Regions from separate parts of the Gracilibacillus thailandensis genome, predicted to be linked through region 1. Evidence: riboswitches for the same ligand, from Rfam matches in the RefSeq annotation. Region 1 holds a riboswitch; each other region holds the start of a gene.

Evidence for each region. Region 1 has a riboswitch for thiamine pyrophosphate ahead of GH715_RS10335 (ECF transporter S component). Riboswitches for the same ligand answer to the same signal wherever they lie in the genome.
Region 2: linked by a shared signal. The riboswitch ahead of thiW (energy coupling factor transporter S component ThiW) and the one ahead of GH715_RS10335 (ECF transporter S component) in region 1 are both predicted to bind thiamine pyrophosphate.
Region 3: linked by a shared signal. The riboswitch ahead of tenA (thiaminase II) and the one ahead of GH715_RS10335 (ECF transporter S component) in region 1 are both predicted to bind thiamine pyrophosphate.

Annotation. Positions count from the first base shown of each region.
Region 1 is NZ_WJID01000029.1:41,317-49,658, forward strand. It holds gene GH715_RS10315 (YckD family protein) at 1-281, opposite strand, end outside; gene GH715_RS10320 (YkgJ family cysteine cluster protein) at 348-1,073, opposite strand; gene GH715_RS10325 (energy-coupling factor transporter transmembrane component T family protein) at 1,465-2,259, opposite strand; gene GH715_RS10330 (ABC transporter ATP-binding protein) at 2,249-3,703, opposite strand; gene GH715_RS10335 (ECF transporter S component) at 3,710-4,300, opposite strand; TPP riboswitch at 4,469-4,575, opposite strand; lysine riboswitch at 4,726-4,908, shown strand; gene dapA (4-hydroxy-tetrahydrodipicolinate synthase) at 5,046-5,936, shown strand; gene GH715_RS10345 (M20 family metallopeptidase) at 6,319-7,455, opposite strand; gene GH715_RS10350 (YaiI/YqxD family protein) at 7,562-8,005, shown strand; gene GH715_RS10355 (hypothetical protein) at 8,002-8,151, opposite strand; gene GH715_RS10360 (alpha/beta hydrolase) at 8,151-8,342, opposite strand, start outside.
Region 2 is NZ_WJID01000001.1:60,035-68,376, reverse strand. It holds gene GH715_RS00255 (indolepyruvate ferredoxin oxidoreductase subunit alpha) at 105-344, shown strand; gene thiW (energy coupling factor transporter S component ThiW) at 433-933, opposite strand; TPP riboswitch at 1,013-1,127, opposite strand; gene GH715_RS00245 (ring-cleaving dioxygenase) at 1,247-2,218, shown strand; gene GH715_RS00240 (Cof-type HAD-IIB family hydrolase) at 2,311-3,171, shown strand; gene GH715_RS00235 (L-rhamnose mutarotase) at 3,540-3,854, shown strand; gene GH715_RS00230 (DeoR/GlpR family DNA-binding transcription regulator) at 3,931-4,701, shown strand; gene GH715_RS00225 (sensor histidine kinase) at 4,856-6,586, shown strand; gene GH715_RS00220 (response regulator transcription factor) at 6,600-7,376, shown strand; gene GH715_RS00215 (extracellular solute-binding protein) at 7,476-8,342, shown strand, end outside.
Region 3 is NZ_WJID01000051.1:1,300-9,641, forward strand. It holds gene GH715_RS14770 (PadR family transcriptional regulator) at 1-267, opposite strand, end outside; gene GH715_RS14775 (nucleotidyltransferase family protein) at 442-690, shown strand; gene GH715_RS14780 (hypothetical protein) at 781-1,194, opposite strand; gene fosM (FosM family fosfomycin resistance protein) at 1,333-1,755, shown strand; gene GH715_RS14790 (TSUP family transporter) at 2,247-3,011, opposite strand; gene GH715_RS14795 (acetylornithine deacetylase) at 3,275-4,534, opposite strand; gene tenA (thiaminase II) at 4,531-5,214, opposite strand; TPP riboswitch at 5,359-5,456, opposite strand; gene GH715_RS14805 (methyl-accepting chemotaxis protein) at 5,570-7,288, opposite strand; gene brnQ (branched-chain amino acid transport system II carrier protein) at 8,080-8,342, shown strand, end outside.

The sequences.
Region 1 (8,342 bases):
TTATGATCCCATTTTGGAATGAAGTTATTTTCCTGGAGCTTTTCATATTTTTTCTCCATATGTTGGATTATCTTTTGACCTTTTTCTTCTGGAAAAACACCATATTCTACGTATTTCTTAATGATTTGCTTTTCTTTTTCCATTACTTTCTGTTTCAGAGTTTTGATTTCATCTATCTGCTCATCAGATAGTTTCACTTCCTCTGTTTCTGCCTGTACAGACGAAAGGAATAATCCTCCAATGGAAATGGTCAATATACATGCAATAAAAAACTTCCGCAATTTGTTCACACTCCTTTTTCCCATAGTATTGCAATCTTTTGCACACTTATGCGAAAAATGGAGTGGTTAGCTGAAATCTTTCATCCAGTTTATTAGCAAATCTTCCTGATACAAGTCATTCGGATATTCAATAATTCCTGTATCCTCCTGCTCATATAGATACATTAATAGCTCATTAATAGCTCCCATGTACTCCTGATACAGAAATTCATAACTGATTGTCTCCTCAGGCATGACTTGATCAGCACAAACTGCGGGATCACTATAATTAACGTATGTTCGACAGGGTAAAGGTCTTATCTCGTATGCCAAACATTGATTCGTATCTGTGTCTAACATAACACAAGGTAATAAAGATTTTTTATAGTCATATTTGTGGTTGTGGTCTGTTACATCCAATTCGGAAAACTGTTTTACCTTATCCTTATACTCTCGATAGTAATGGGCAAAATGCTCCGCTATTTTTTCTTTTCGCTCTACAGGCATCTGTCTAATAGAACGCTTGATTAACTTTGCTTCCATCTTATTAATTACAATCGGAAAGTAGCAACAAAAAGCACAACCCATTCGGCAAGTTGGCTCTAGGTCTACGGCCTTTTCCATCTGATTAATTTCCGTTGATACGGCTTCAAGCAGAAGCTGAAAACTTTTAAATAATTTTTGGTCTGTGGAAAGATTGCTATCTATTAATTGATCAACAATCTGATAGAAAGCATCTTCGTTAATTTGGTATTTTTCATTTAATTCGTTACATTTCTTTATAATTTCTTCCTGTGTTAAATAATGATTCATATTTGGTCTCCTACTAGTTTTATTTCCTTCACTAGTGTAACAGATTTTTTAAAGCTATATATTTATTTATACCCGATACTTACATATATGTCTCCATTTTAATGCTATGATGCCCCTTTTTGCACAATATTTTAGACTCAAATTTTTAAAAAAGCTAGCCTCAAATATGAAGATTTCCTGAGTTACTTAAATGAAGAAAAGTACTTAATTGTCTTTTGGAATGTGTACCAACCTTCTTTTCTCCAAGTAAATCATCTTCTAATTATGTTAAGAGATTGCTTTCATTATTTTTATGCTTGCATTGAAAGCTACTTACAATGAAAATCCGTCTTGAAATAAAAAGAATAAACCATGTTTTATTAAACAGGTTTATTCCTTAATTGTTTATCTTTCATCGCACATTTTCAACCGGAAATACGGTAAATTGATTACTGCAAACATACGAAAAAATTAACCAAACAACTAAGATGAGAAAAAATAACAAATCTTTATTCGTATAACCTAAATGATAATAAAAAGTTCGCTTATTATTTTTCGAGAATTGTTTCGCCTCCATAGATACGGCAATTCGATGTGCTCGTCTAATACTTTGGGCTAATAAAGGAATGGCATATAATTTTACTTTTTCGTACATCCCTTTAATCCCCTTTGAATATTGGACACCTCTCACCTTTAACGCTTGACGTAATGTTTGAAATTCTTCCACAATGATCGGTAACATACGGATTGCTGCCATAAAACTATAAGCATACTTCGGCTTTAACTTTAATTGCTGCATCGTGGAGTAAAATAAATATACAGGTCTAGTCGTTAAAGCGAATAGTAAACTTAAAAGGCCAAAAACCATACTTCTTAATCCTAAGTGAATGCCACGATAAAAACTCTCCTCTGTGATATGTATGAGACCGAATTTAAACCACGTTTGCTCTCCCTCCCCAAAAAAGATCATCGTTGTAGAGGAGGAAAGAAAAATAATCGTTAATGGAATAGCTATTAACCCAATAACTTTCCAACGATGACCGGTACCGAAAAGATAAAGTACAACAATTCCAGTAATCATATACAACAAAAAGTTAGGATTATGGACAAACAACAAACCAATAAATAGAGCAGTTAATGTCAATAATTTAAAACTAGGATTTATCTGATGTAACCAGGTTGGTTGGTAACTAATACTAATAGACATACATATCATCCTTCAAGATATTTTCTTGCACTCTGGAAAGATCTAAGCTTTCCATAAGTTCCCCATCTTTTATTCGCCATTCCTTCGTTGCATATAATTCAACTATTTCAGGCTGATGGGTAACCATCACAATGGTGATGCCATTTTTTCGGCATTCTTCAAAAAGTTCAAGCATTTGAAAAGTGTTTTTGGCATCTTGACCAAAGGTCGGTTCATCCAATAGTAGAATATCAACATCTGAAATCGTAGCGGTTGCTACACTTAATCGTTTCTTTTGACCAATCGATAATTGATAGGGATGGTGGTCTTTAACATGATATAAGTTATATCTTTTCAAATGTGCTTCTATCCTATCAGCAAACTCTTCTGGGTGAACATCACTATTTTTCAAAGAGTGCTCTAGTTCCGCATAAACACTATTGGTGATAAATTGCAGTTCAGGATTTTGAAACACATACCCCATCTTCCGATAATCACATGTGTTAATATTATTTGATAAAAAATAGTTAATCTCTCCTGATGTTTTAATCAATTGCATTATAGCAAGCATCAACGTACTTTTACCTGAACCATTTTCACCAGTTATCGCTAGCCAGTCTCCTCGATGAATCACTGCATCATTAACATGCATTTTTATTTGTTTTTGGTAGTAACCATGAAAGGAATCCATGGTTATGATCGGTTGATCCACGTTATCATATTGCGCATAATTAGGAAGTTGCTGGGCATAGTCGTCCCAAATATTTGGATACCATATCCCATACTGATACAACTTACTTCGGAATCGACTGAAGATATCATTTGGTTCACCATCAGCCACTATAGCTCCTATTTCATCTAAAATAATGACCCGATCAACTAAGGGTAAAACATGATCAATTTTATGTTCTACAATCACCACTGTCTTATCTTCAGAAACTTCCTTCAAGGTATCCCAAACTTGTTTCGTGCCAACCTGGTCCAGCATAGCGGTCGGTTCATCTAAGAACAACACTTCAGGTTCCAATGCTAATACCGATGCTATCGCAAGCCGCTGTTTCATTCCGCCTGATAATTCCTGGATAGAAACGTGCTCATCTGCTAATTGTAAACCGACCCGATCTAGGTATTGGCTAATTAAGGAAGCCATATTTTGCTGTGGTATGTTTCTATTTTCTAGTACAAAAGCAATCTCCTCATCTACATAAGGCATACAAAACTGGGCATCTGGATCTTGAAAAACCATACCGTACGATTCTGAAATCTTCCGTTTATCTGCTTTAATAGGTACTTCTATCACGTCCGGTATTAAGCCAGCCAATATCTGGAGTAAGGTGGACTTTCCAGATCCTGATGGACCGACAAGCAATACTTTCTCACCTTGTTGAATGGATAGTGAAACATCTTTAAATAATAATGATGTTTCATTTGGATATTTAGCTCGTAAATTTTTCACTTCAAGCATGCCAATTTACCTCATCTCATCTTCGAGTCTTTGATAATCATCATTAGATACTGGACGGATTGCCTTTGTGACACCCGTTTTGTCCAATGCTTCTACTAAGTAATAAGCAAAGACACCCGTAATCAATATCGATCCTACTAATCTAGCAACGATCAATAATGTAAGATTCCATAGTGCTAATGAATCGATATATCCATAAAAAACATCTAATAGGAGCGATCCTACCGCAGCGCCTATTGCCGCTAGACAAGTAACATACAGACGATAACTCTTATATCGATACATAGCAAAGATCAGTTCACAGCCTAATCCCTGTACAAGACCATATAGAAGGAGAGATATACCCCATTGTCCACCAAATAAAAATTCTCCTTGAGCAGCTGCGAGTTCTGCTAATAAAGCAATACCCGGCTTGCGAATAATCAGAAAAGCTACAGTTGCAGCCATAAACCACATCCCGTATATTAACTGATCCACATGTAAACCAAGTATCCCTACAAAACTGTATAATGGACCCCACAGTTTGTAAATAACACTAAAAATAAAGGCAATAACAATTGTTATTAAAATATCAGTCAAAGTTAACGTTTTTCTCATCTACATCCATCTCCTTTTTTAATTAAGAATAAGTATTTGTCGAGTCTTACCCGTTCTTGATCACACACTTAGTTACCAGCAAAACCCTCCTCCAAACACAAAAAGCCACTATCCATACATACGTAGAGATAGTGGCTATACTTATCCATATAAAAAGTATTGCAGTATATTAGATACTAGCCACTTCCCTACGCTGGTATGAACCAGATCAGGTTCTAAGGGTCTTAAAGTATTACTTTAATCTCAGTCTTTAAAAGACACCCCTAGTGGAATGTGTTGATAATATTTAATTCGACTTCATCATATCAAATTTTTCCATATTGTCAAGAAAATTTTTTTGTAAATCAGATTGCATGAATCGATATTTTTTGATATAGTTGGTAGCAACGTAAAACAATTAAATATTTTGCTTCAATTTTTATTGAAGTGAGAATAGAGGTGCAAAAACCATTAGTACATAGTGGGAGGCTGGTGTTGCCTGAGAAAGCTATCGAAAGGGGAATTTGCCGAAGTAAAATAAGTACGCATCAACTTATTTTACTGGTCCTTCATTGAACAAATGCAGGGCTGTCATATAGTGCCACGCTATATGGAGGGCTATCTCACGCATCGAATCCAATTTGAATTCCAGATGCAACAATGCCCTCATTGTTGCATCTTTTTATTTTCAATTGGTGATGAGATACCCTCTATTCAATGGAACTAGTCAAATTGTTTTAAATCTTTGAATAGAGGTGGATATATCATGAACTTTGGACGTGTATTAACAGCGATGGTAACTCCCTTTGATCAAAATGGAGACATTGATTATGGAAAAACAGAACGATTAATTAATTATTTACTACAAAATGGAACTGATGCACTAGTTATTGCCGGAACAACTGGAGAATCTCCTACACTATCAAAAGAAGAGAAATTATCACTGATTAAATTTACTGTCAAAACCGTTAATGGTCGCGTACCTGTCATAGCAGGGACAGGATCAAACAACACTCGTGAATCTATAGAAATGACGAAAAAGGCGGAGACGATTGGTGTAGATGGGGTTATGCTTGTTGCACCCTACTACAATAAACCTTCACAGGAAGGCATGTATCAACACTTTAAAGTCATTGCGGAATCTACTACACTTCCAGTGATGTTGTATAATATTCCGGGTAGAACTAGTGTAAATATGAATCCCGAAACGATTATTGAACTTGCTAAAATCGATAATATCGTTTCTGTAAAAGAAGCTAGTGGTAACCTCGATGTGATGACCAAAATCATTCGAGAAACAAGCCAGGACTTCTCTCTATACAGTGGTGATGATAATTTAACACTCCCTGCTGTTGCCATTGGAGCAAATGGAATAGTATCAGTCTCTTCACATATTATTGGTAACGAAATGAATGAAATGGTTGCTGCTTGTCAAAATGGCGATTTTTGGAGAGCGCAGGAGTTACATCAATATTTACTCCCAATTATGCAAACGATGTTTATGGCACCAAGTCCTACACCAGTAAAGGCAGCTCTAGGGATGAATGGTATAGATGTAGGAAATGTCCGTTTACCATTAGTTCCACTAAACGAAGAAGAAATGCAAATATTAAGACACCATTTACATTTCCTTCAAGAAAATTATTATGCAGGTTAATATAAAAACAGTTCACTAACTATAAAGTGAACTGTTTTTATTTTTTCATATAAAGAAAACATTTAACCATTGGTGGAACATTTTTACAATGGTTTAGAAATTGCTATTTATGAGTAAAAACAACCACGTTACCTCATGCTAGCGTTGTAGAGCAGATCTTAGCGAAGGCCGCACACTTCCACTCCTGTGGGAATGGTTTGACCTGAAGATCCACTTTTTCGAGTGGGTTTTGCTCGAAAAAGTTAGCTGAAGGGCAAACCCCACGGAAAGGGAAGTGGGCAGCCGGAGTGGCGGTTAATGCTGTTCAATTATTTCATAATGGAAGCTAGAGAAATGGTAAATCTTTAGCTTTTAGGACTGAGCGTTTGTTACTCAGTTTTTCTTATGCTAATTCGTCAATCACGTATGCTAAAAGTGTTGTTCTTGGAACAAATGATTCTAATTCTAAATATTCACTTTCTCGATGGGCTCGTCCCCCGATCGGTCCTAGTCCATCAACAGTTGGTATACCTAAAGCTGATGTAAACGAAGCATCAGACCCACCACCTGTTTCTGTATCTTTAATAAAAATATCTAGTTCGTCCCCGACTCGTTTAATAATCCGAAGTAGTTTTTCTGTTTGTTCCGTTTTTTCCATCGGTGGGCGATTAATATCACCTTCGATTTTTACTTTTGTTCCATCTACTTCTGTATTAGCCATAATTGCAGCAATTTGTTCTTTAATTTCTTCTGCTTGTTCTTGTGTTCGAAAGCGCACATCTATCTGTGCTGTTGCATGATCGGAAACAGTATTTACAGAGGTTCCGCCTTCTATTAATCCGACATTGACATGAATCCCTTCTTCTTCATCGGTAATATCGTATAATTGAATAATTTTATACGCTAACTCTTCGATTGCGCTTCTCCCCTTTTCCGGTTCAATACCAGAATGAGCTGCTTTGCCGATCACTTCTAATTTATAAAGCCCTTTTCCTCTTCTTGCTGAGACGATTGCTCCGTTTTTTCGGGCAGGTTCCATTACTAAAGCAAATTTTTTATTTTGCGCATGTTTCTCGATTAATGCTCTGGAGGTTGGAGAACCGATTTCTTCATCACTAGTAAGTAATATTTCCACCTGTTCGACAGCCGCTTTCTTATGTTCTAGTAATGCTTTCATCGCATAATATACTGAAACAAGACTTGCTTTCATATCGATTACTCCAGGTCCGTATGCTCGATTCCCATTAATATGAAATGGTCTTTCCTTAGCTGTTCCCTTTTCAAAAACGGTATCCATGTGTGTAAGGATTAATATTGTTTGATTTGTAGGATCCACATTCTTTTTTCGAATAATTAAATGATTGCCTGCTTCTTCTTGTTTCACTTCTTCCACTTCAAAATCAATTTGTTGATATAATTGTTTCATGAATGCCCCTACTTTATCGACACCAGCTTTATCGTAAGAGCCACTATCGATATTGACTAACTGTTCTAACATGTTCAGCATATGCTCTTGTTGGTCTTTTAAATAACTTTTCATCTCATTCCCTAACTTTCTATATATTGATTATGAAAATCATACTATAACTTTGCCGATTTTGCTATACTATTCATGGCTACTAATATTTTAGAATGGAGCGTATTTTATGAAGATATTTGTTGATGCAGATGCTTGTCCTGTTACTGAAATCATTATAGACGAGGCTAGGCGTTTTCTAATAGATGTGGTACTAGTAAAAAGTTACAGCCATTTTTCGTTACAAGATACACCTAAACATGTAACAGTAAAATATGTAGATGACGGAGCTGATGCAGTTGACTACCGCATTGTACAAATGGTTCAGCGTAATGATCTCGTCATTACACAGGACTATGGGCTTGCAGCACTTTGTTTAGAGAAAGGTTGCTATTGTTTGCATCATGTTGGTTTTACTTATTCAAAAGATAAAATAAACCAAATGTTACAAGAGCGACATGTAAATGCTAAAGCTAGAAAAGCTGGTATACGAACGAAAGGCCCAAAGAAATTTACCGATGAACAAAAAAATAGCTTCCGCATGAAGTTACGAAAGCTATTGGAGCTACATTAATCTTTTTCCTCTTCTTCAATGATTTCAGCAATTCGGCTAATTTGCCAACGTTTTGCTGTTTCATCATTGATTTCATATACTTTACCTGCTCGCAGTAATTCCTTGTTATAAGTGGATTGCACGAGCATTTTTACCTTTTTTGCCATTAGTCTTCCTCACCTTCTGTTATATAAGCACTTAGCCAACGAATACAAGCTTGTTTCCAATCTACTGTATTAGGATGTTCATCAGCAAGACCCAAACCATGTCTGCCGTCTTGATAAATATGTAACTCATAAGGGATTTGATAGCGTTGCAATACCTCTGCATATTTTAAGCTATTTACTGATAACACCGA
Region 2 (8,342 bases), on a different contig from region 1:
CTTTAAGCGGACGCTTTGCGCTTTTTCTTATCGGACACTTGCAATTTTAGTCGGACATGATGTATCGTAAATAACAGATTGATAAACATCTAGGAGGATGCAAGATGGCATTTGTAATAACAGAACCATGTGAAACAGAAAAATCTGGCGAATGTACAACAGTGTGTCCGGTAGACTGTATTGTTGAAGGACCAGATCAATTTTATATAGATCCAGATATTTGTATCGATTGTGGAGCGTGTAAAGCAGTATGCCCAGTAGATGCAATTGAAGAGGAGTATGATCTTACTCCAGATCAAGAATTATATTTAGAAAAAGCAGAAGCCTTTTTTGCAAATGATTAAAGACAGCGACCATTTTGGAAGTGGTCGCTGTCTTTTTTTAACGGATAAGCAACAGATCTTAAAAAAGTCCAGTTAAACATTTTCACTTTTACTTACTCGAAGCAGGTTGGTGCATCAAAGTAGTATGTTTTACTTTGGATAAAATCAAGAGGCCGATAATAGCTCCTGTTACGCTACTAACAAGGAATCCTGGTAAAAATGCTAGAGCGCCAACTGAACTTCCCATCAATATTTTGGCAAATGGAACAGATAATAAAGCACCTATCACACCAGTGCCGATTATTTCTCCTAATCCTGCCATGACTTTTTTTCTCGTCCATCGAAATAAATAACCAGCAAATAATGCTCCAATCATACCACCTGGAAATGCAAGCAATGTTCCTATTCCTAATAAATTTCGCAAAAGTCCGATAGTAAAAGCTATGATAACAGCTGGAACAGGACCAAGAGTTACAGCTGCCATCACATTAACGGCATGTTGCACAGGATATGCTTTGGCAATTCCGGTTGGGAACCATAAAAATTGGGAACCTAATGTACCGATCGCAATAAAAACAGCCATAGTGGTTAATAATAACGTACGATTCATGCAAACCCTCCTATAAAAATAGAAAGTGCATCACTAAGTAAAAAAACCAGATTCCTAATCAGAACCTGGCTATACCATGCAAATAGTTTAGCTACTTCCCTACGCTGGTATAAACCAGATCAGGTTCTTAGAGTTAAAAAGCTGTAAATGCTTTTTTCTCAGCTTGTACAAAACAAGCACCCCTAGTAGTGATAACACTTATGTAATTACCAAGATTGTAGCAAAAAAAGGCTAATTGTCAAGATGTCATTACTTTGAAATCGAGATAGTAAAAGGTTTATAATGATTCTAACAATAATGAAGGAGGCATCTTATGGAACTCAAAGGAATCCACCATGTGTCAGCTATTACAGCTAGTGCTAAAAACAATTATCATTTTTATACAAATATTTTAGGAATGCGCTTAGTTAAAAAAACAGTAAATCAGGATGATCCAAGTATGTATCATTTATTTTACGCAGATGAAATCGGACGACCTGGAACAGATTTAACCTTTTTTGAAATAACGAATGCGGGTCATACGTATCCAGGTAATAATAGTATATCTTATACTTCATTACGGGTTGCTAGTGATAAGGCGTTACATTATTGGGAAGAGCGCTTGGACGAATATGATATTGTCCACGACGGAATAGGAGAAAAATTCGGGCGTAAAATATTACCTTTTCAAGACCATGAAGGACAGCGTCTAGTTCTCGTATCTGACGAAAATAACAAAGGGGTAGCAGCAGGTAAGGTATGGGATAAAAGTTCAGTACCAAAGGAGTATGGTATTACGGGATTGGGACCTGTTCGATTTACTGTCCCAGATTTAGCACCAACGAAAAGAATTTTAACAGAGGTGCTCGGATTTCGTCATACTGGAGCTTACCCTAACCCTGAAGGACAGGCAGAAATCCAAGTATTTGAAACAGGCGAAGGTGGTACAGGTGCAGAAGTGCATATCGAAGTTCGTCCGGAATTACAAAAGGAGCGTCCTGGAAGGGGCAGTGTACATCATGTCGCATTTCGTGTAGCCGATTATCAAGAACTTGAAAAATGGCATAACAGAATTACTAAGGAACGATTGCCCAACTCAGGGCTTGTCGATCGCTATTATTTTCAATCGTTATATTTTCGTGAACCTAATGGTATACTGATTGAATTGGCAACAGATGGGCCAGGATTTGATACAGATGAAAAAGTTGAACACCTAGGGGAAAGCATTGCCTTGCCACTATTTCTGGAAGATAAGCGAAACGAAATCGAGGCCAATCTTCTTCCTTTAGAAACAAAAATAGATTAGTGACTCTAAGCTCATTCATCAGTATTAGTCGATGGTGAGCTTATTTCTCATGTGCTATACTAGTTATCGGCTAGTTTAAAGGGGGACGTAACATGACATTTTCACCAAAAGCAATTTGTTTAGATATGGATGGCACATTGCTGAATAACTACAATCAATTAACGGAAAACACACTCGACATTATTCAAAAGATAAGAAAAACAGGAATACGAGTGTTTATCGTGACAGGTCGTTCTTATAATGAAGTGTTTGACTCTGCACCATCTGACTTAGAATTGGACGGCTTTGTTACAGCAAATGGTATGATTACATATGTTGATGGAGAAAAACTGTTAGAACATAGCTTATCCATAGAACTTGTGGATAAAGTTATAGAATCTGCAAGAACTAACCGTATTTATTATGAGGTACATCCCAATGACGGGGAGCGGCTTTCCTTAAAAGCGGATCAAGGATATATGGAGTTCATGATCAGCGGAGACAAGCCTGATGAAGTAGGAATCAATGAATGGCTGGAAAGAGAAGCCGCAATCGAGCAGGATATTCGTTGGCATGACCATTTACCAGAACAGAAGTATGCAAAGATGTACTGCTTTACGAAAGACCATGAAAAAATGAAAGCATGGATTAAAGAGCTGAAGAAGATGAAAAGTGAAACGAATTTTACCACTTCATCCTCTTCCCGGCATAACGTAGAAGTGATGGTAGAAGGGGTAAACAAAGCAACCGGAATTGAAGCGTTGTTGAAACATTACCAACTCAGTCCAGGAGATGCCATGGCTATCGGAGATAGTAATAACGATATCCCAATGATGAAATATGTAGGTTATCCGGTGGCCATGTTCAATGCGACTGATCAAATTAAATCGTTAGTAAAGGAAACCACAGAGTTTACAAACGATAAAGAAGGTGTCTATCACTTTTTAAAAGACTACTTCCAACACAAGCTATAGTCAGCTTGTGTTTTTCATCGCAAAAATGTCTGCTTCCGAGTAAATCTGGCTGAGTGCGGACATTTGTTCCGCTATTTGGGACAAAAATGCCATTTTTAGGGTGGTCGCGGACATCCATTCCGCTATCCATCGAAAATAGTGCTAATGGGGGTCGAAATGAACCAAATAAGGGATTCAATGTCCGCTAACATAGAAAAACAGATGATTTTCATTCAAATAGCGCACTAAATGTCCGCTCAATAAATGCTGCATAAGACTAGATATTCCTTATTTTTTGTTTGTATTTGTTTTGTTCTGTGATAGAATGGTAAACAAACACAAGTAAAAGAAAACAATAATTGAATACGGTTACAAAAAGGAGGATATGAATGGCACGTTATATGTTTATAATGGAGTGTAAGGAAGGTTCACAAGAGGAATATAAGAAAAGACATCAAGCTGTACACCCAGAATTATTGGAAGCATTGAAAGAAGTAGGCATTAGCAATTATAGTATATTTATGGACGGTACGAAGCTGTATGCTTACATGGAAGTGGATGATTACCACCGTGCAATGAAAGAGTTGGAAACCAACCCAGCCAATCGGAAATGGCAAGCATTTATGAGTGATATATTGGCAATGGATGAAAAAGGGGATCCCAAAATGTATTTAATTGATCAAGAAGTCTTCCACCTTGACTAATCAGTTGAATTTCAAGCAAAATTTCCCTATAGTCAATAATAGACATGTTTGAAGAACGAGAAGGTAGGAGAATTAGATGTTAGTTGCAGAAAGACATCAGCGAATCGTAGAAGTCGTCAATCAGAAGAAAAGTATTAGAGTTTCTGAACTCGCCAATCTTTTTTCCGTGACAGATGAAACGATTCGTCGAGACTTAGAAAAATTAGAAAAAGAAAAGAAATTAGCCCGGAGTCACGGAGGAGCAGTCAGCATAGCAGCTTCTCAGGATGGACCGGAAATACCTTTTCAAGAACGAGAAGTAATGTACGTAGAAGAGAAAAAAGAAATTGCTCAGGAAGCGGTAAAACATATTGTTGAAACCGATAAAATCCTACTTGATGCAAGTACGACAGCTTGGTATGTTGCGAAAAACTTACCAAATATACCGGTTACTGTTCTAACTAATTCTGTTAATGTTGTGTTGGAATTAAGTAAAAAAAGTAAGGTTACGGTAATTTCAACTGGAGGCACGTTGCTTGCCAGGTCCCTTTCGTATGTTGGCCCTTTAGCAGAACGTTCACTTGATTTATATCATGTTAATAAAGCATTTTTATCCTGTAAAGGAATTCACTTCGAAAGAGGAATTAGCGAATCAAATGAACAACAAGCGCGAGTCAAGCAAAAGATGATTGAAATAGCAGACACTACATATATTTTGGCTGATCATCATAAATTTCATTTTCAGGCGTTTGCACACGTTTCTCCTTTAACAAAGGTAGAGCGGATAATTACCGATAGTAACTCATCAGATCAGAATATAGATAGTCTACAAGAAATTGGCTTAGAAGTTATAAAAGCACTTCGTTAATGGTATGATTAACGAAGTGCTTTTATATTTGCAGAATGACAAATATATACAACATAAATATTATAGAAAATAGGACATTTATCCTGTCCCTGAGTACCGTTTCATAGTATAATGATTAAACAAAGCCTAGTGATTTTTTGATGGAGTGGGTAGTATGTGGAGTTATTTGAAGAAGTGGAATACGCTGCGCAATCAGTTATTGGTAGTTTATTTGGTTGTGATGTTTATTGTGCTATTTATCGTAAGTACGATTACGTATGTATTAGTGGAAGGTTTATTGCAAAGTAATGCAGAAGAGCAAATAAGACAAACAGCCATGGAATCATCTGGTAGATATGACTCATTGTTTGAACAATTAAATATGGTAACCAAACAGGTGTTAACCAATGAAGAGCTGCAGGGAATTTTATTACAGGAGTCTGAAGGCGATATCACTTCTTTTAATGACAGGCAATCTTTAATGAGTACAATCAATTTAATTCAAGCAAACGCAGATGGTATTTACTCGATTGAAATATATAATAACGATTTTCAACGTATTATCCCGATTGATTCAACTTTATTACTAGACCGTATTGATCCTCAAGGGATTATTCGGGCCAATGAAGCGGGTGGCAAATTAATATGGATGGGGGAAGATCCATTAGATTATAATTATTTCTTAGTAGGTAGAAAAATTAATTTAATGGATGACGATTTTGACAATGGTGGCTATATCATAGCAAGAGTGAACCGAAATTATTTTCAACTAAATGCTAATCAGCAAGAAGGTGGATCAAATGACTATTCGATTTTAGTTGATAACCAAAATAGTCCTATTGTGACGAATTATGATGGAACCGCTTTAGATGAAATTATGGAGACAGAAGACGAAACGATCATAATTGATGATCAAGAATATATGTTAGTGAAGGATACATCAGATGTAACAGGATGGACGATGCATATATTGACACCTGTTAATCAATTGACGGCAGGGATTTCCACGGTACAAGCAGGAATTCTGATAGCTGGATTCATTGGGTTATTAATTTTCTTCATTTTCTCATTCTTTTTATCAACTTTTATTACCCGACCGATTACAAGGCTGACAAAGACAATGAGACAAGCAGGTGAGGGAGTATTAGCTCAAAACCCTGTGATAAACTCTACCAATGAAATTAATGAGTTAAATCAAACATATAACCAGCTGGCAGAGGAAACTAACTATTTAGTTCAAATGGTGTATGAAAAGGAAATCATTAAAAACAGAACCGAATTAAAAGCATTACAAGCCCAAATTCATCCACACTTTCTGTTTAATACATTGGATGCATTGTATTGGTCGTTGGATGAAAAGGAAGAAGAGGAGCTGGCGAATGTTGTACTCGCGATGTCAGAGTTATTCCGCTATACGATTACGAAGGAAAACGAGGATGAATGGGTAACGGTTAAAGAAGAATTGGATCATATTGAACGTTATATGAAGATTATGCGTATGCGATTTGGCGAACGATTGAACTGGGGAAAAGATGTAGATTTTAATTGGTTAGATGTCAAAATTCCGAAGTTAATGATACAGCCATTAGTTGAAAATGCAATATTACATGGTGCTGGAAACGTAGTGGGGAAAAGTCAAATTACTGTCCGTATAGAAAAAGTACCAGATAAACAACGAATCCGAATTGCCGTAAGTGATAATGGACCAGGTATGAGTAAAGAAAAAATAGCGCAAGTAAAGAAACAAATGGATGGCGGCATTAGACAACAAAAACAACAAAGTATGGCACTGCAAAATGTACAGCAGCGCTTGCGTATGTTTTATGAAGCCGGTGAGAGTCGGGATATTATCATTCTAAGTGAAGAAGGTAAAGGAACGATGGTAAGCTTTGAAATTCCAGTATAGGGAGGTTATTAATATGGAAAACAAGGTGATTCTTGTTGTTGATGACGAACCGAGGAGTCGCCAAGGGATCAAAAAAACAATTGAAAGAGGGTCTCAACAATATGAAGTGATCACGGCGGCAAATGCAGAAGAAGCGATAGAACGGATTGATCATGAAAAGGTTCACGTTCTCATTACTGATATTAGGATGCCTGAAGTTTCGGGATTAGAATTATTAAAAAAGCTGAAGGAAAAAGCAAAAGATCCTGTCGTCATTGTTATTTCTGCTTATTCGGAATTTGAATATGCACATGAAGCACTGGAGTTAGGTGTTGTGAATTATTTGCTTAAGCCAATTGCTAAAGAAAAACTAATGGAAGCAATCGAAAAAGCAATTGAAATCGAAAAACAAAGAGAAAAAACAGGTATGTTCAACAAAATAGTCGATGATAAATTATTAGAGATGCAACAGTTAAGTAAGTATAATCGGGCCGTGAAAGAAGCAATGGATTACATTGATCAGCATTATGACGAGGAATTGACACTGAAAGAAGTAGCAAAACAAGTCCATTTAAATGCAAGCTATCTGAGTGCTTTATTCAAGGAAGAATTGCAGGTGACATTTAGTGAATATGTTACGAGGAAACGAATGCAGGAGGCTAAAAAACTGCTACTCTCGACAGATTTGACGATAACAGAAATAGCTGAGAAGAGTGGTTACCAAACATCAAAGTATTTTATCAAGTTATTTAAGCAATTTGAGAACATGACGCCGAATACATTCAGAAAGCAAAATGAAAACGATTCCTAAAATAAGTGGTATTTTACCTAATCACTGTTACCTTACGGACGAAGCCCTACGGTGCTACACTATAACTGTACTAAAAATTATATATAGGGGGTTTCACAAATGAAAAATGCGTGGCATAAAGTATTATTTTCTTTTGCTTTAGTTTTAATGTTTGCGCTTGCAGCATGCGGTGGAAATGAAGAAGAATCTGAAGAGAATGCATCTTCGGGTGAAAATGAAAGCGATTCAGCTAAGACGATTGAGTTTATGCACTTATGGCCTGAAGGAAGTTCAAAACAACACCATGAAATTGTTAATAGTATTATCGACGAATTCGAATCAGATCATCCAGACGTTACAGTAGATGTTGAGATTCTAGGTAACGAACAATATAAGGAAAAATTAAAAGTATTATCTACTTCTAATGAGTTACCTGACGTAGGTATGACATGGGCAGCAGGGTTCTTGGATCCATATGTAAGCGGTAATATGTTTGCGCCGCTTGACGATATTTTAGAAGGACCACTTAAAGATAAATTTGTTGCTGGTACAGCAGAAGCGTATGCAATTGACGATGTAACATATGGTTTACCTTTAGAGTTAAACATTACACCACTCTACTATAACAAAAGAATCTTTGATGAAAACGGTGTAGAAGTACCGGAAACATTTGAAGAATTAAAAGAAGTGATCCAAACATTAGCTGATAATGGTGTAACACCAGTTGCATTAGGTAACAAAGACCGCTGGACAGGTTCTATGTGGTACATGTATTTAGCAGACCGTATTGGTGGGCCAGAAGTATTAAACAATGCCATTAACAGAACAGGAAGTTTTGAAGATCCGGCTCTAATTAAAGCTGCGGAGGAAATTCAAGAGCTTGTTGATATGGGAGCATTTATCAATGGCTTTAATGGCTTAGGTAATGATGAAGCGAAAGGTTACTTCATTAACGAACAAGCAGCAATGTATTTAATGGCTACATGG
Region 3 (8,342 bases), on a different contig from region 1:
TATTTTTTGCATTTCTTTAATTTGTTCACTTAAATATATCCGACCTGCTTCCGTCATTTCATAAGGCTTTTTTCGATTTTCTGATTCAAGAACACGTATATATCCTGCTTTCTCTAATCGTGAAATGGCACCATACAACGTACCTGGCCCTAATTTAATATTATAATTCTGTTCAATATCCTCCATAATCGCATAACCGTGGCGATTTTGTTCAGCAAGGCTGATCAAAATAAGTAACGAAGGTTCTGAAAACCTATTTTTTTTCATTTCATTACTCACCCTCCTTATTACGTATTGCGATATATCGTATAACGTAATAATAACTCATATGGAAGATAAAGTCAATAATATGTTACACATCTTTTAGTAAACAAAGTCAATCATCAATTGGAATTTTATGTTACGATTGAATGGAAAATACAAAACAATAGGAGAATGGAGATGTTAGAAACTTTATCCTTTATAGGTAACATATTTAATAATCAGAATATTACATGGGGAGTTGGTGGATCACTTCTGCTTCGTTTCCATCAATTAATTGATAAACCTAATGACATAGATATTTTGGTTGACCTAGATCATACAACACAAATGAATCAAATACTATCATTAATTGGTACCGAAAATTTAAAGCGACAGGTATCACCCAAGCGTTTTCGAGGAGGGATTAAAGCAACCTTTACCAGCTGACTTGAAATGTAAAATCATGCATTTACTTAAAAAGTGAATATTGTTAGCTATAAAAAAGTTTGGATTATTGAAATCCAAACTTTATCATAGCTACATACTCAATTCTTTCACTGTAATAGCTTGCGACAGCTTGTTCGTTTTACAATCCTGGAATTCTTCTTCATTGACTAAATCTATCTTCATTGCTGCTTCTAGTTTTTCTGTATCTGGTTGTTTTACTTGTAAGATAAAATCTTCTAAATTTAATTCTTCCAATTTTTGTACTGTCTTCTCTTGATTGTAATGAACAGAAGCACGAATGATGCGCTGTGCCTTATATTTACCTAGTTGTACTTCAGCTTTTTGTTGTTTTCCAAACTTGTCATCTAAGCAGTGGTGGATTTGTTTTTTAATCTGATTCATTTCTTTCTCTAATTCTTTTTTCTGAAGGTTTAAATCATAGTATTTCTTTAACATATCTTCTGATAGTTCAGAAGATTCTTCAACCTCTGTTGCCCTTGACATCAACATTCCCCCAGTTATTTTATGATTAATTCATTTATATGAGACGGGAGAAGATTTATGCGTATGTCGGGAACATCATATTAAAACACGGTGGAGATATCAACAAAAAATTATTATAATCTAGTTGAGGTGATAAACGTGTCGATAAAAGGACTAAATCATTTTTTGTTTTCGGTTTCTAACTTAGAAAATTCAATTGATTTCTACCAAAAAGTTTTTGACGCCAAATTATTAGTCAAAGGAAGAAACACTGCTTATTTCGATTTGAATGGTATGTGGCTTGCTTTAAATGTAGAAGAGGATATACCACGTAATGAAATAGATCAATCATACACACATGTTGCCTTTTCAATCGAAGAAGAAGATTTTGATAAAATGTACAAGAAACTACAAGATTTGAATGTCAATATATTGTCGGGTCGTCCAAGAGACCAACGAGATAAGAAATCTATTTACTTCACAGATCCTGATGGACATAAATTTGAGTTTCATACAGGTACTTTACAGGACAGATTGGCTTACTACAAACAAGAAAAGACACATATGGAGTTTTATGATTAGAAAGCAAAGCATAGAGCGTAGAACGAAAGAATATCAATTAATAAAAAAAGCTGAGACTAAATTAAAACTTCCGTGTTAAAGACGAATGATTCGAGGTAGAAAGTATAGCATATTAGATACATATTGCGAACTAAAGTGCGGACATTTAGTACGTTATTTGACTGAAAATTACCTAGTTTTCGATGTTAGCGGACATTGAATCCCTTATTTGCTTCATTTTGGCTTCCATTAGCAATATTTTCAATGAATAGCGGAATAGATATCCGCTTCCACGCTAAAAACGGAACTTTTGTCACAAATAACGGAACAAATGTCCGCACTCAGCTCAGATTTACTTGGGAGTAAAATATCCAAATGTATTTGCTGATTGATTTAAAATATACCGTACTATCATTTATCAGTAAAGAGTACATGAGAGTTATTCCAAATCAGAAGTACTCCTATTCACGAAAGCCTTTGTCATACTCCAGATATATCGTTCGAAAGCTAGATTACCAGAATACATCATATAAATTTTTTGCTAAAAGCGAGAACGTTACGATTATAAATATAGCACGGACATAACCACTCCCCCGACTAATAGCAAACCTTGCCCCAAACACTGAACCTGCAATACATGCAACAGCCATCGGAAATCCATATGCATAGTTTACTTCACCTAAAAAGATAAACATGATTAATGCTGCAATGTTACTTCCAAAGTTCAAAAACTTTGCGTTTCCTGCTGCTTTAATAAAATCCGCACCGATGATTAAAAAAGCAAATATGAGAAATGAACCTGTACCTGGTCCAAGAAACCCATCATAAAACCCAATTACAAAAATGGTAATGACAAATATAATAAAATTACGATTTGTTAGTTTCTTCTCTGCATAAATACTGCCCCAGTCTTTTTTGATCACAGTATAAAATGCTACGACACCAAGCATGATCAGCATCAGTGGTTTTAATACTTCAGGGTCAATCAAGTGCACTGTCCAAGCCCCAATCATTGCCCCAATAAAAACTAGTGGAAATAACTTATAGACAGATGATAAATCTAGTTTTCCCGACTTTAAAAATACGAAGGCACTCGTAAAAGACCCCATCGTCCCTACCAGTTTATTCGTAGCAACAGCTGCTGATGGATTCATTCCAGTTGATAACAATACCGGCAATGTGATAAGCCCACCACCTCCCGCAACAGAGTCAATGAAACCAGACAAAAATCCAAAAACGATCAAAATAAGTAATAAATAAATATCAAGTTCGGTCAATTTCTTGCCTTCCTTCCAATGGCTATGAAATAAATCCACCTGCCAACTTTAAATTTTGCACCACACCATTATAACGATTTATTTCTTATAAATAAATCTTCATTTTATTTGTCTGCTTAGACTCTTCAGAAGCATTTGTCGAGTTGATAGAATACTTGATTAGAATAAGAAATCCCTGCTTATCATTTGTAAACTTCCATGTTAAGCAGGGTAATTTTATATATAATAAGGATTCTATTGTAATTGACATATACTTGTTTAGCTCATTGTTTCTTGGTATTACACCAAGCCGGAATAAACGTTAACAATGTCTTCGTGAATTGAATCAACTCTTCTAGTTCTATTTTTTCATCAACTGAATGTGCTTCATGTAATTTACCTGGACCATAAATCGCGGTTGGTATACCTGCATCGCTAAACCACCCAGCATCTGTCACAGTCTTCGACATACCAACAAAAGGCTTTACCTGTTCGATATCCTGATGTGACTCTTCGAGAAGTTTAATGGCTGGATGCTCTGGATCAATCTCTGCAGAAGGAAAAATCTCACCACGATCTTCTATCATAGATTTTCCACCCCATTCAAAATGAAGCGGATTATTCTCAAACCATAAGTCGTCTTTAAGTGATTGATGGAGATATTCCTCTACTTCTTGCGAAACAATGCGATAATCTTCATGAGGATAAAAATGAACCGTAATCCAAAGGCGACATTCATCCGCAACAAAAGCTGCATGGCGCCCACCTTCTATAACAGCCGGATTAATAGTAGTTGTACCTTTTTTAAAGCCAGGGTACTCCTTTGTCTCCGCCCATTTCTTTTCTAAATTACGCAGGCTCTCGATGACTTTTGTCATTTTCTCAATCGCACTGGCACCCTCGCCTGTTTCATTTAATTCCGCACGCATTGCATCATGATAAACACGTTTACTTTTAACCGTAACCCAACCTGTGATTACACCACCTTGACCATGGATTTCACGATTACTGCCATCAACAACTAACGCAAAGTCAGCATTATATCCTTTTTCAATACAAGAAAGTGTTCCCGCTTCACCGACTTCCTCACCAATTACCGTCTGCAACTGCAAATCGCCTTTTAAGTCAATTCCCTCTTCATGTAATAGCTTAGTCGCAAACAAGGCACATGCAACAGCCCCCTTCATATCAGAAACCCCACGGCCATACAGATATTTACCTTTTTCAGTAAGAGAGAATGGAGGCACTGTCCAACTAGATTCATCCCCCACCTCCGCTACATCAATATGCCCGTTAATAATCAGGCTGTTATATGTATCAGAATCAGTTCCTTTCTTCATCCCGACAAGATTTGGATCATTCGGGAAGACATCCCATCGTTCAGTGTGAAAATCTAATTTTTCTAGATAATTCGCTATATACTTCTGAATATCAGACGTATTTCTAGCAGGAGGGCTAACAGTAGAAAAACCGATAAGATCAGATAAAATATGCTTTAATTCATCTTGTCTATCATCTACTAAATTGGTTAATGCTCTGTTCATTCGGCATTCACCGGCCAATCTTCTTTCTTTTCAACCATATCCCAAAACATATATTCAAATTGACTAGTCTTCACCACAATCTCTTCAAGTCTTGCTAATTCCTGCTCTGGCTTTCCTTCTGCAATTTGATTCATCAATTGTTTCGTTTCTTCCGCTAATTCGGTAAATTCATTAGAACTATACATTTCTACCCAACTGCTGTAAAAATTATCATCTAATGCACCTGGCCATTTAGCCAGTGATTTCCCAATAAAATTATAACTCCACTCACACGCTAGTACCGATGCAACCACATTTTCCACCCCACCACGCTGAGACAAATTCAACATATAACTCGTATACGCGGTAGTAATCGCAGACGCTTCTGTAGCTTCAAGCTCCTCTTTTGAAATACCGAATTCCGCAGCATAGTTACGATGCAAATCCATTTCCACATCTAAAACACCATGAAGCAACTTGGCAAAAGTCACCATTTTATCCAAATCTTCTGCTTTTGAACTCCCGATCGCAAACAACCTTGCATAATCAATCAGGTAGACATAGTCTTGCTTTAGCCAATGCTTAAACTTCTCCTGTTCCAGTGTGCCGTCACCTAATCCTTTTACAAAAGGATGTTCTAGATACGAATTCCAAACCGGTTCCACTCTGTTCCATAGACGATCGGTAAACAATGTAGTCATTTTTACACTCTCCCTTTTTAATGAATAGAAGTAGCCAGAGAAGTCATGAAAGTTGCCAGTAAAATTTTGAGATTGCATAATAAAAACCCATCACCAATGAAGGGAGATGGGTTAGTAATGTACAGACTTATCAAACAATCTATATAACTACCAATTCCACTTCCCTACGCTAGTTTTAACTAGATCAGGTTCAAAGGGTCGATTTCCTCTCTCAGCATCTACATGCTCCCCTAGCCGAATGGTTAAATTATTCAGTTTCCATTTTTAGTATACTAACAAATAATTGGAAATGCAAACACGATTAGATTTGCACTCATCAAACGTTTCATCAAAACCAAGGATTTCCATAGATTATTTATAGTTTAAATTGCCGTACTAGACTGTTTAATTTTTCTGCTAACTTAGCTAATTCCTCGGAATTGGATGATACTTCTTCCATGGAACTGCTTGCTTGTTGAGAAGATGCAGAAGTTTGCTCCACTCCTGCTGCAGATTGCTCTGATATCGAAGCTATTTCTTCAATTGAGCTATTGATTTCGTTACTTGAAGCTGACATATCTGAAAGATTTGTTGACACTTTATTTATACTAGTTACCATTTCGCTTATAGAACGATTAATTTGTTCAAAAGTTTTTCCTGTTTGTTTGATTTGGTTTGTACCTGCTTCTACCTCTCCATAACCTTCTTCTAATGATTGTGACACATTAGCAGATTCATTTTGGATATTAGAGACGATTCCTGTGATATCAGAAACCGAATCAGCTACTTGTTCGGCAAGTTTTCTCACTTCATCAGCTACAACAGCAAATCCTTTTCCATGTTCACCTGCACGTGCCGCTTCGATCGCAGCATTTAAAGCTAATAAATTGGTTTGCTCTGAAATATCTTTGATGACAGACACGAGCTTGGTAATCTCTTGGGACTGATCATCCAAACCACGGACTTTCTCTACAGCTTCTTGAACTATCATATGAATTCGTTCCATTTGTTTCACAGAATACTTCATCATTTCACTGCCATCTTCTGTTATATTTAGTACATTTGTAGATGTTGATTGGATTTGTTCACCATTTTCATTTGCTTCGTGAACTTTTTGGACAAATTCGCTCATTTTACTAGAGACATTTCCTGCAAGATCAGCTTGAGTTTCGGAACCAGACGCCAATTCTTGCATGGTGACAGCAATTTGTTCTGTTCCAGATTTCACCTCGTTGGCAGATTGATTTAATTCTTCACTTTGTGCACTGACAGTATCAGAAACTTCAGAAACTTGTCGGATCATTCCTTTTAGATAGTCACTCATTTTATTGATAGAACTTGACAATTGCCCGATTTCATCATTGGCTTGGTAATCTAACTGGTCTATTTGCAAATTACCTTGTGCTATTTCATTGCTGACAGACACTACTTTGGATAAGTTACGTGAAATGGTCCGGTTCACCAGACTAATGAGAATAATACTGATAATTAATGAAACTGCGATCGCAATGAACAGTGACGTTAATACCACCTTTTGACTTTCTTTTGCTCGACTGGAAGCCTCCCCCATCTCGTTATGTAGTAACTCTTTTAATTCATCTATATGTTCTACTGCTTGTAAGCGGAGTTCTTTAGCATTTTCTGCTCGACTAGCTGCCAAATTTTCGTTTCCACTGTTTATGTATGAAACAACTTCCTCAAACTCATTATTAAATGACTTATCTAAGACAGCCGCTTGCTGATATAATTCTTTCTGTTCGTTGGTATCCATACTCTCTTCTAATTCTGCATTCAACGCTGCTATTTGATCTTTAGACTCATTAAATTCATCAATTATTTCAGATGATGGATTCTCCATATATTGATAAAAATTGACTGCCTTAGCACGAATCAACGACGCCATTTCTGTAGCATTGACTGCATTCATTTCACTTTCTTCCATCGATTGTATATCAGATCTAATATTGTTTAGTAAGACACCTACTATAACTGTTGAAATGATAAACAACATCAATACTACACTTAATATAAATCCGTATTTTCTTCCAATTTTGATATTTTTATACCTCAACTTATCTAACCACCGCTTTTGCATAATTATCCCCCTGTAGATAGCCAACTTAATATCGCTTAAGTTTTTATGACTATATTATCATTACTTTTGGCATAATTCCACTTATCAATACTGATAAAAAGGAATCACAAATATGGTATTTGCTGACATACCTTAATGTTGGTGGGAGTTGATAGTAAATTATCCGTGTACTAAAAACAATGGCAAAAGAAATCCCATTACCAATGAAGGAAAATGGGTAGTAACATACAACTAATCGAACTTTATTTTTCAGCTAATTCACTATCAAAATCTAAAATTTGCTTTTCCTCAATCCCCCTAAAGTATTTAAGATCAAATGAGTCGCAATTAAAGATAAAAGGTATGCGATCATCGGGTCTTGCGTTCCTAATACAAAAGTCAAAGAAAAGAATAATAGTGTAGATATACTAAAAAGAATTATTAGATATAAACCAATACTCACCATAGTGATCATACTTAGCCTCCATTAACAGTTTACATTGATTCTACTATTTTAACATAATATTCCAACCTCATCACTGTCCTAGAATTTCATTAAAGAAAACAGACTAGAAACAGAAAGCGAATCAAGAGGTTAGTACCGATGTTGTTCACAGGACAAGATCGAAGTTAGAAAATAAAATCTGTTTCTTAGTATAACTTATCTAATGCCGATTTCGAGAACGGTTTAAAAATAGATTGCTTTTCAGATAATTCCATGATATTCTGTAAATATTTTGACGAAACATGTCGCCGAAATAATCTGATATTTAGCATTTATCTGATATTAATTAAAATAACGGAGGTTTAATATGTCATCACGAAGTTCATTAAGTGTCGTTACAGTAGGATTTATGTTATTTGCCCTATTTTTTGGTGCGGGGAACTTAATCTTTCCAGCACAATTAGGTCAAGCTGCTGGTGATAACTTATTTTCAGCAAACATCGGATTCATCATAACTGGGGTTGGATTGCCTGTACTTGCTGTTCTAGCATTAGGCATTTCAGGTAAAAGTAACTTACAATCACTTGCAAGTCAGGTTCATCCATTGTACGGTCTTATTTTTACCATTGC